Linked DNA regions of Persicobacter psychrovividus. The protein of the gene in region 2 binds, or shares a complex with, the protein of the main gene of each other region. Links are inferred from orthologs where the notes say so. Each region holds a gene or a part of one and is shown on either strand. Other genes may lie near its edges.

Region 1 (4,255 bases), 770 kb from region 2 along the record:
TTCAGATTGATTTATAGCTTTTTAAAATTATAAGTATACTTATTTTGAAAGAGGGGTCAGGTTAATCGCAATCACTTCTTTGATGGAAGGGACTTGCTTTTTTATCGCTTCCTCGATGCCTGCCTTCATGGTCATCGGCGACATTGGGCATGAGCCACAGGCCCCGATCAATTCAACTTTGACCGTATGATCTTCAATGATCTCAACGACCTTGACATTTCCGCCGTCAGATTCAAGATATGGACGGATACTTTCCAAAGCCAGCTCGACCTCCGATAACAATGGGGATTCTTTCATGACAATTATTTTGTAATAATAACTCTTTCAGTTTTGTCTAAATTGGCATTGCGCATCGCTACTTGCTGTGCTACATTTTGCGCCAACACATCGAAAGCCTCGGATGTGATACTATCTTTCATAACGGCAGGGTACCCACTGTCTCCACTTTCGCGAATTTCCTGTACCAGAGGGATTTGACCCAAAAATGGCACCTTGAAACGTTCGGCCATGTGTTTTCCCCCATCTTTACCAAAAATATAGTATTTGTTCTCTGGCAATTCTTTAGGAGTAAAATAAGCCATATTTTCAATTAAACCTAAAATCGGTACATTGATTTGTGGCTGCTGGAACATCGATAGTCCTTTTTGTGCATCTACAATGGCGACTTTCTGTGGGGTAGTAACGACAACGGCTCCCGTAACGGCAACATTCTGGATCAAAGAAAGGTGGATGTCGCTGGTGCCTGGTGGTAAATCGACCACTAAATAATCGAGCGCTCCCCATTTGGTGTCGCCCAGAAATTGCTTGATGGCTGAAGTGGCCATAGGGCCCCGCCAGATTAGCGGGCTGTCAGCAGGAGTAAGAAATCCGATCGACATGACCTTAACGCCATATTGCTCAATGGGCAAGATCCAGGTTTTTTCGCCTTCTTTTTCCATCTCAGGTTGCTCATGCTCACAGTTGAACATGGTTGGGGCGGAAGGGCCATAGATGTCAGCATCCAGCAAGCCTACTTTGGCGCCTGTACGTGCCAAAGCGACAGCAAGGTTGGCAGAAACCGTAGATTTCCCTACGCCTCCTTTTCCCGATGCCACAGCAATAATGTTCTTTACTTCAGGTAAAAGGGGTGTTTTTGCCTGTGCACTTGTTACATCGTGTGTCATCTCTGGAATAACTTCCAGCTCACTATCGACCAACTGATGGATAGCCTCAATACAGTTATTTTTGATCAGCTCCTTGAGTGGACATGCGGGAGTGGTCAGGACCACCTTGAAGGCTACCGTAGGGCCTTCAATTTTAATGTCCTTGATCATGTTAAGGGTTACCAAATCTTTCTTCAGATCGGGGTCTTCAACCGTCGCAAGGGCTTTTATAATTTGTGATTCATTGATTGTCATTGATATATAAATCTATGATGAAGCCAAAGGCATTGATGTTGGTGGGTGGATTGAGTCCCTGGGGCACTCAGTCCTGTTTACCGACATGAAATTTAGGCTTTAAAAGATAAACAGACTCAAAATTAGTTATTTTTTTTGAATTTATATTTCATTATTCCTTCGAGCCCACATTTTAAACAGCTTGTATGGCTGAACTATTAGTTTTGTGGTAAAATAAAGCTAAATTTATTGTATAGAATGTCTTTCAGGCAGCATCTTCCTGTTTTATGATAGGGATATGCTTGATAAATCAGTACATTTGTAGGCTAAATTAGACAGGGATTTTTAACAAGAAAGTAAAGCATTGGGTATTAGTCAAAATACTGTTCAGCAAGTAAAAGATAGTATGGACATCGTGGATGTGGTGTCGGATTATGTCAGCTTGAAAAAAAAGGGACAAAACATGTGGGCTCCTTGCCCTTTCCATGAAGAGAAGACCCCTTCGTTCTCGGTGGCACCAACGAAAGGGTTTTACAAATGCTTCAGTTGTGGAAAAACCGGCGACCCAATACGCTTTGTGATGGAGATGGAAGGGATGGAATTCCCCGAAGCCATTCGCCATCTGGCGCAAAAATATGGCATTCCGATTGAGGAGACCAAACTGACAGAGGAAGTTAAGGAGGCCATCAGTTTCCGTGACCGATTGCATCAGGTCATGCATTTCGCCAAAGAACTCTATGTTCAGAACCTGTGGGAAAATAAAACCGGACGTGCGATAGGTTACAGCTACTTGCGCGAACGGGGAATGACCGACGAGATCATCAAAAATTTTGAGCTCGGCTATTCACTTGAAGAGTGGGAGGGATTTAGAAAGTCGGCAGAGAAGATGAACTATACTGTTCCTGAAATGGAAGGAGCAGGGATGGTGATTAATAAGGATGACGGCAAAAAAGTTTTCGACCGCTTCCGTGCCCGCGTGATGTTCCCTGTGCACAACCTTTCTGGGAAGATCATTGCCTTTGGTGCAAGAACGTTATCGACCAATAAAAAAGAAGCCAAATATCTTAACTCACCCGAAACAGAGATTTATCATAAATCTCGGGTGCTTTATGGTATTTATCAGGCAAAAGAACGCATCAGGAAAGAGGATAACTGTTACCTTGTAGAAGGCTATACAGATGTTATATCCATGCACATGTCGGGTGTGGAGAACGTGGTGGCCTCCTCGGGGACCTCCCTGACCGAAGATCAGATTAAACTGATCAAGCGTTTTACCAACAATATTACCGTACTTTTTGATGGCGACAGCGCAGGGGTAAAAGCCTCTTTGCGTGGGATTGCCATGATTTTGGCCGGAGGGCTCGATGTGCAGGCGGTCGCCTTTCCTGAAGGGGAAGACCCGGACAGTTATTCCCGCAAGATTGGGCCGAACGCTTTCCGTGAATACCTCAGCGATAAGAAAACCGACTTCATTACCTTCATTACGAATGTAATGCTAAAGGATGTCGGGAACGATCCGCTGAAAAAAACGCAGGTAGCCCGTCAGATTTTGGAAGTATTGGCCAAAATACCCGACGCCATCAAGCGGGATGTTTACCTGAAAACCTGTGCCAAATTACTGGAGATTTCTGAAGAAGCCCTGAAAAAAGAGCTGCAGGGAATCTTTGAGGAGGAGCAAAAGCGCAGTCAGTACCGTCCGCAGACCGGAGGAGCATCAACGCCACCGCCGTCAGCGCCACCACAAAATTACCCAGATTACGAGCCCGACTGGGCACCCTCGCCAGAGGAATTGATGGCTATAGGTGAAATTCCTGAGCCTTCAAAAACAAATGTCCCAGTACAGGAAACGGCCTATTCCGCAGATGTAGAACTTCTTCTTCGTCATGAGCGTGAAGCCCTGCGCATGTTATTGTGCTATGGCCAACTGGATGTGGAAGAAGGGAAGTCTGTGGCAGTGTATCTACAGGAAGAATTGCAGGGCGTGGACATTCTTGAAGAACGCCATCAAGGAATTTTTGAGGTATATTACAAACGCCTTGGTCTTGATCAGGATGTTTCGGGCACTGCGATGCTGGGAGCTACCGAAGGTGAAGAACGAGCGTTGGTGGATACCCTGATTTCCGTAAAATATAAATTGAGTGGATGGATGGATCGGCACCAGATCAATGTGCCCGTGGAGCAGGATAACCTGGGGCATAATCTGTACAAGGTTATTGTTAACCTGAAGTCGGCACATTTCGACCGTATGGAAGGACAATTGCAAGCACAGCTTGAGGAAAGCCATATTTCTGGCGATGAACAATTGATGATGGAAACGCTTGCAATGATTGTAGAGCTGCAAAATATGCGTAAGCAACTGCATCAGGAGGCACACCAGAACAGGTACAAACTATAACGGTTTCTCATCCAAGCATGAAAAGTAAAGACAACAAACATATGAAAAACGAACGACTTTTAGACCCCGTAGAGGAAGGCATCGAGGCCATCCGCAGAGGTGAGGTGATTATCGTAGTGGACGATGAGGACCGTGAAAATGAAGGGGATTTTATTTGTTCAGCTGAAAAAGTAACCCCTGAGATTATAAACTTTATGGCCACTCATGGTCGTGGTCTGATCTGCGCATCCCTGACAGAGGAACGATGTGCTGAGCTGGGGCTTGATATGATGGTCGGGAAAAATACGGCAGAGTTCGAAACCGCCTTTACGGTTTCTGTAGATTTGATCGGCCATGGTTGTACCACAGGAATTTCTGCCCATGATCGTTCAAAAACGGTGCGTGCATTGGTGGACCCCAATACCAAGGGGACAGATTTGGGCCGACCAGGTCATATCTTTCCTTTAAAAGCCAGAAATGGTGGGGTGTTGCGCCGTTCGGGGCA
Region 2 (5,706 bases):
CAAGCCGTTGCGCCTCATTACGCAGGCAGTCAATGATGGTCTGAGAATCATTGGAAGCCGGAAAAACGCGCCCATCCGGCTCGGTTTTCAGGGCAACACCCCTTTGCTCAAACCAGGCCCGCACCTGCTCAGGGCCAAAAGCTTTGAACAGGTTTCGCAATTGCTTCTCTCCCCTCGGGTAATGCTTCACCAAAGCCCCCACCTGATCGGTGGAGGTGGTCACATTACAACGCCCGCCACCGGACACCTTTACTTTTGAAAGCGTTTTATTGCTCTTTTCCAAAATGGTGACCGAAACACCGGCAGGCAAACCATCCATATTGGCTGCAGCAAAATAGCCCGCAGCCCCTCCTCCAACAATCACTATATTTCGACTCATCGACTATTATCTATCTTAAGCAGCGGTTTTCGGCATTCCTTGCTGAACAATGAACCCTACCGACATCACCACTGCGCATCCTATCAAATTAAACCACAAATATCCGATATCACTGAACTTATAACAAGAAATAACCACAGCTTCGGCCACCAGGGCACCAATAAACACGGCGTGCCCCTGCACTTTTTTCAAATAAAAGGCTGTCAGGAAAATGCCCAAAATGGTGCCATAAAACAACGAACCGATAATATTTACCGCCTGAATCAGGTTTTCGAACATACTGGCGTAAGAAGCGAAGAGCAGCGCCACCACTCCCCAGCCAAAAGTAAACCAGCGCGATGCCTTCAGGTAATGGCTATCCGAGCCATCTTTCTTGATATTCCTTTTGTAAATATCCACCAGGGTGGTAGAGCCCAGGGCGTTGAGTTCCGAAGCCGTCGAAGACATTGCTGCGGAGAAAATCGCGGCAAGCAACAGGCCAATAATTCCATGGGGTAAATAGCGCATCACGAAAGTAATGAAGACGTAATCTGTATCGCGGGTTTCGGCCGTAGGTACTGCCGCGGAAATCAGCTGAACCGCCTGCTCCCGCACCTGCTTCTCCTGCTCATTCACCGATTTAATCTGCGGAATATAATCAGGGTTCCTGTCCTGTTTAGCCCAGTCGGTAACCAAGGCTTTTTTCTGCTGATATATTTGTTCATGGGACTGCTCCAATGCCTGAAAAGCCTCCTTCTGATCGGTCAGGTACACCTGTTCCACTACCGACTGATTGAAAAACAACGGTGCCTTTTCAAACTGAAAAAAGACAAATACCATCACCCCAATGAAGAGGATCAGAAACTGCATGGGAATTTTCAGGATACCATTCAGCAACAAGCCCAAACGACTCTCAGTAAGCGATTTCCCAGAAAGGTAACGCTGCACCTGCGACTGATCTGTGCCAAAATAACTCAGAAACAGAAAGAAACCCCCGAGTACCCCCGACCAGATATTGTACCGGTCGTTAAGATCAAACTCCCAGGAAATCATTTCCATTTTATCGAGGTGCCCCGCCAGTGCCACCCCGTCGGAGAAGCTGAATTCCTGCGGCAACATCAACACGATCAATATGCCGGCAAGGACCATCCCGCCCATCATGATGGTCATTTGGTGCTGCTGCGTTTTACTCACCGCTTTTGTTCCACCAGAAACGGTATAGAAAATCACCAGCACGCCAATAATCAGATTGGTCTGAAAAAGGGGCCAATGCAATAAAGTCGACAGGATGATAGAAGGAGCGTAAATCGTGATTCCGGCCGCCAGCCCCCGCTGAAACAAAAAGAGAAAAGCCGCCAGGGAACGTGTTTTTAAATCGAAACGCCCTTCAAGATACTCATATGCGGTGAAGACGTTCAGCTTGTAAAAGATGGGAATTGCGGTAACACAAAGGACCACCATAGCCAGTGGCATCCCGATATAAAATTGCATAAACCGCATACCGTCGGCGTAAGCCTGCCCCGGAGTAGAGAGGAAGGTGATCGCACTCGCCTGCGTGGCCATAATCGAGATCCCGACGGTCCACCACTTCAGCTCCTTATCGCCGAGTAAAAATCCCTGAATATTTTTGGCATTCTTGGTTTTCCAGATGCCATAGGTTACAATAGAAAAAATTGTCCCGATCAATACTACCCAATCCAGCCAATTCATGATACCAATGACGATAAAAGGGTAAACAACAAGACATAAAAGATAAAGATCCCAATAGTGATCAGGTAGAGGTTAGTCCAGGTACCTGCTATGGGTGGTTTAGTATCATCGGGCTGATCCCAAAAATTCATAGGGGTTGTGTTAGGTTTTAAAAAAGGTTGTTGACTGCCAAAGCAGTAAAATTCTGAAAGATCAAATTACGCAAAGCATCAGCAGGGACAAAAAAAACACGCTGAAAAAATGACTTCAGCGTGCTGGTGTTCCTGTTGGAATATCTTAGAACGGTGGATTGGCACCGTTTTCTTCTTCTGGCGGAATATAATCCGGTGTTGGTGGTGTACCCAAAGAGGAAGGATCGTTGGCCTTGGACTGAATGGTCATCACATTATTTTCAGAATCGAAAGTTGCAGTACCATCAGGTATGCGGGTCATGTTCTGAAAACCGCCCATGTCAAGGTCCTCAAATTTGGTATACTTACCGATAAAGCGCAAAGGCACCGTATCCAAAGCGCCATTACGGTGCTTGGCAATAATTACCTCTCCCGTTCCCGAAGTTGGGTTACCGGCCTCATCCTGGGTAATACCATAATACTCCGGACGGTAAAGGAACATCACCATATCGGCATCCTGCTCAATCGCTCCAGATTCACGCAAATCGGAAAGCTGCGGACGTTTATCACCTCCACGGGTTTCCACCGCACGCGACAACTGCGAGAGTGCAATAACTGGCACATTCAGTTCCTTGGCCAAGCCTTTCAGTGCACGGGAAATCGAGGAAATCTCCTGCTCACGGTTTCCGCCACTTGCGGATTTAGCATCACCGGACATCAACTGCAAATAGTCAATGATGATGATCTGAATATCATGCTGTGCCTTCAAACGACGACATTTGGCGCGAAGCTCCAAAATCGACAAGGCAGGGGTATCATCAATAAAGATCGGGGCGTTGGTCAGGCGGTTGGTACGCTCCACAAGCTGCTCCCACTCAAAATCCTGCAACATTCCTTTTTTCAGCTTCTCGGACTCCAGCTCTGCTTCAGCGGAAATCAAACGATTCACCAGCTGAACATTCGACATCTCGAGCGAGAAAATCGCTGCGGGTTTTTCAAAATCCACGGCGGCATTTCGCAGCACGGTCAATACAAAGGCCGTCTTACCCATCGCAGGACGGGCGGCAATAATCACCAAATCGGAAGGCTGCCAACCTGCCGTTACGCGGTCGAGTTGTGTCAGACCAGAAGGGACACCTGTCAGGCCATCTTTCAAGTGCTTTTTCGCTTCAAGCTCGGCAATTGCTTGCCCCATTACAGAACGCATATCGGCGACCGACTTGCGAATATTGGAGTTGGTAACCTCAAAAAGAGAGCGTTCGGTATCGTCAAGCAACTGAAATACATCACGGGTTTCATCATAGGCTTCGGTCTGAATTTTCGAAGCCACCTGAATGAGTTCCCGCTTGATCGACTGCTCGGAAATAATCCGGGCATGAAACTCCACATTGGCGGCATTGGAGGTTTTGGAAGTCAGCTTGGAGATGTATAAAGGGCCTCCCGCTTTTTCCAGATCACCATTTTTTCTCAGGCGGTTGGTCACCGTCATCAAATCTACCGGCTCTGCATCGTTAAACAGATCACGAATCGCCTTATAAACCAGCTTATGCGGTTCTTTATAGAAACTCTCCGGACGCAGGATATCGATCACATTGGTCAATGCATCTTTCTCCAACATCAACGCACCCAAAACCACTTCTTCCAGCTCCGATGCTTGTGGAGGCAATTTCCCTCCGGCCATCGTGCTCGGCACCCGTGTTTTGGTAGGCATTTTACTTTCTGCTGGTCCCCCAGTTACAGGCAAGCGAAATGCTCCGGTTCCTTTTTCTTTATTCTCAGACATATATATTCGTGATAACGGCCTATTTGATTTTCAACTGTGTCTTATAGCACTGACAATAGCCATGCCACCCTAATTTCACAATTAATAAGATCACAAATATAAGGCATCCGATCCGAGAAACAAGCATAAGGCGGGCATCAATTCTTAATTTCCGTACACAAAAGTCGTCCCTGCCCTCAGGAGGAAAGCACTGCAATCCTTGGGGCGGCTTGAATAAATTTCTATTTTTGTTCTCCTATTAAGTATCATTCCCCATGGAAAATAACAACCCACTAAAAATACACCTCATTGCAATGGGAGGGGCCATTATGCACAACCTCGCTATTGCACTAAAAAGGGCTGGGCACCTTGTCACGGGTTCCGATGACGAAATTTTTGACCCCGCACGTACCGCCCTTCAGCAGGAAGGCCTACTCCCTGACACCGAAGGCTGGAATGCCGAACGCATCAGTGAAGACCTCGACGCCATTATTCTGGGGATGCATGCCCGTTCCGATAACCCGGAGCTCCAGAAAGCGGAAGCTTTGGGGCTCAAGATTTATTCCTTTCCGGAGTTTGTCTATGAGCAATCCCAGGACAAAAAGCGGGTGGTGATTGCTGGCAGCCACGGCAAAACGAGCATCACGGCCATGATTATGCACGTGCTGCGTTTCCATCAGCAGGATTTTGACTTTTTGGTGGGTGCCAAAGTTAAAGGTTTTGACCTTTCGGTGAAGCTCTCCGATGCGCCGGTCATTATTATCGAAGGCGATGAATACCTGAATTCTGCCCTTGACCGTGTACCGAAATTCGTAAAATACCACCATCATATTGCACTGATCAGCGGTATTGCCTGGGATCATTTTAACGTGTTCCCAAAACTCGACGAATACATTGGGCTTTTTGAAACCCTTGCCGACCTCAGCCCGAAAGAGGGCGCGCTGATTTACAACTGCCAGGACCCTGAGGTCAACCGCATTGGACAAATGCCCCGTGCAGGCGTGGCACAAATCCCCTACCAGACGCATCCTTACGCTGTAAGGGAAGGGAAATCGTATCTGATGACCGAAGAAGGCGACGTTCCAGTAGCTATTATCGGTGCTCATAATATGGAAAATCTTGCTGGCGCCAAGGGTGTATGTCAGCAATTGGGCATTACTGATGTGCAGTTTTATGAAGCCATGCGCACTTTTGAAACGGCCAACAAACGACTGACCATTCTGAAATCCAGCGACGAACAGATCGTCTATCATGATTTCGCCCATTCGCCAAGTAAGGTAAAAGCCACAGCAAAAGCGGTACAGGAACAGTTCCCTCAGCGCGCCATGCATACCATTCTGGAATTGCATACCTTCAGCTCGCTGAACAAGGATTTCCTGCCTCAGTACGCCGACGCTTTGGCTGGTATTGAAAATCCTGTGGTATTTGTCAATAAATCAGTCCTTGAACACAAGGGACTCCCTCCTATTTCAGAAAAAGACATCAAAAATGCCTTTGCTAAGGAGGACATTTGTTATCTTCAAGACCCCAAAGACCTTCAGGATAAAATCGAATCCTGGAGCCCCGAGGGTAACTTACTGATCATGACCTCAGGAAACCTTGGAGGCATCAACCTACAATCGATCGCTGACCGTTGGGTCAAGTAAACATTTTAAAGCAGCTTATCATGAATTTAAAACTAAATAAACCCCTTGTATTTTTCGACCTTGAAACCACAGGGGTAAATGTCACTGGCGATCGTATCGTTGAATATGCCTTCATCAAGC

What was found. Proteins that work in one complex are often made in the same cells at the same time.
Region 1: the proteins of dnaB (region 2) and dnaG are in contact, whole or in part, in a crystal structure (PDB 2R6A), measured with the Geobacillus stearothermophilus proteins. The link is inferred for Persicobacter psychrovividus from one-to-one orthologs. Residues at the interface, in WP_033016901.1 of Geobacillus stearothermophilus: Ser13, Glu15, Ala16, Gln18, Glu91, Leu92, Asp94, Ala95, Val96, Pro97, Thr98, Ala99, Ala100, Asn101, Tyr104, Tyr105, Ile108; in WP_049624496.1 of Geobacillus stearothermophilus: Lys456, Leu457, Leu458, Pro459, Ala460, Asn463, Ala464, Leu467, Leu535, Leu536, Ile537, Ala538, Gln544, Glu545, Asp548, Tyr549, His552.

The regions. Positions count from the first base shown.
Region 1 is NZ_AP025292.1:1,401,323-1,405,577, forward strand. What follows is about bases 1,358-4,255. They hold dnaG (DNA primase), read left to right. Parts: upstream 1,358-1,740; coding sequence 1,741-3,771; downstream 3,772-4,255. Other genes in these bases: AABK40_RS06170 (Mrp/NBP35 family ATP-binding protein), read right to left, coding at 1,358-1,397; AABK40_RS06180 (bifunctional 3,4-dihydroxy-2-butanone-4-phosphate synthase/GTP cyclohydrolase II), read left to right, coding at 3,813-4,255. Also shown: AABK40_RS06165 (NifU family protein), read right to left, coding at 40-297; more of AABK40_RS06170, read right to left, coding at 303-1,357. UniProt on the Escherichia coli protein: RNA polymerase that catalyzes the synthesis of short RNA molecules used as primers for DNA polymerase during DNA replication.
Region 2 is NZ_AP025292.1:2,169,459-2,175,164, forward strand. Bases 1,618-4,608 are described here. They hold dnaB (replicative DNA helicase), read right to left. Parts: upstream 3,890-4,608; coding sequence 2,345-3,889; downstream 1,618-2,344. Other genes in these bases: AABK40_RS09235 (sodium:solute symporter family protein), read right to left, coding at 1,618-2,068; AABK40_RS09245 (UDP-N-acetylmuramate--L-alanine ligase), read left to right, coding at 4,216-4,608. In the rest of the region: AABK40_RS09230 (BaiN/RdsA family NAD(P)/FAD-dependent oxidoreductase), read right to left, coding at 1-379; more of AABK40_RS09235, read right to left, coding at 395-1,617; more of AABK40_RS09245, read left to right, coding at 4,609-5,586; AABK40_RS09250 (exonuclease domain-containing protein), read left to right, coding at 5,607-5,706. UniProt on the Escherichia coli protein: The main replicative DNA helicase, it participates in initiation and elongation during chromosome replication. Travels ahead of the DNA replisome, separating dsDNA into templates for DNA synthesis.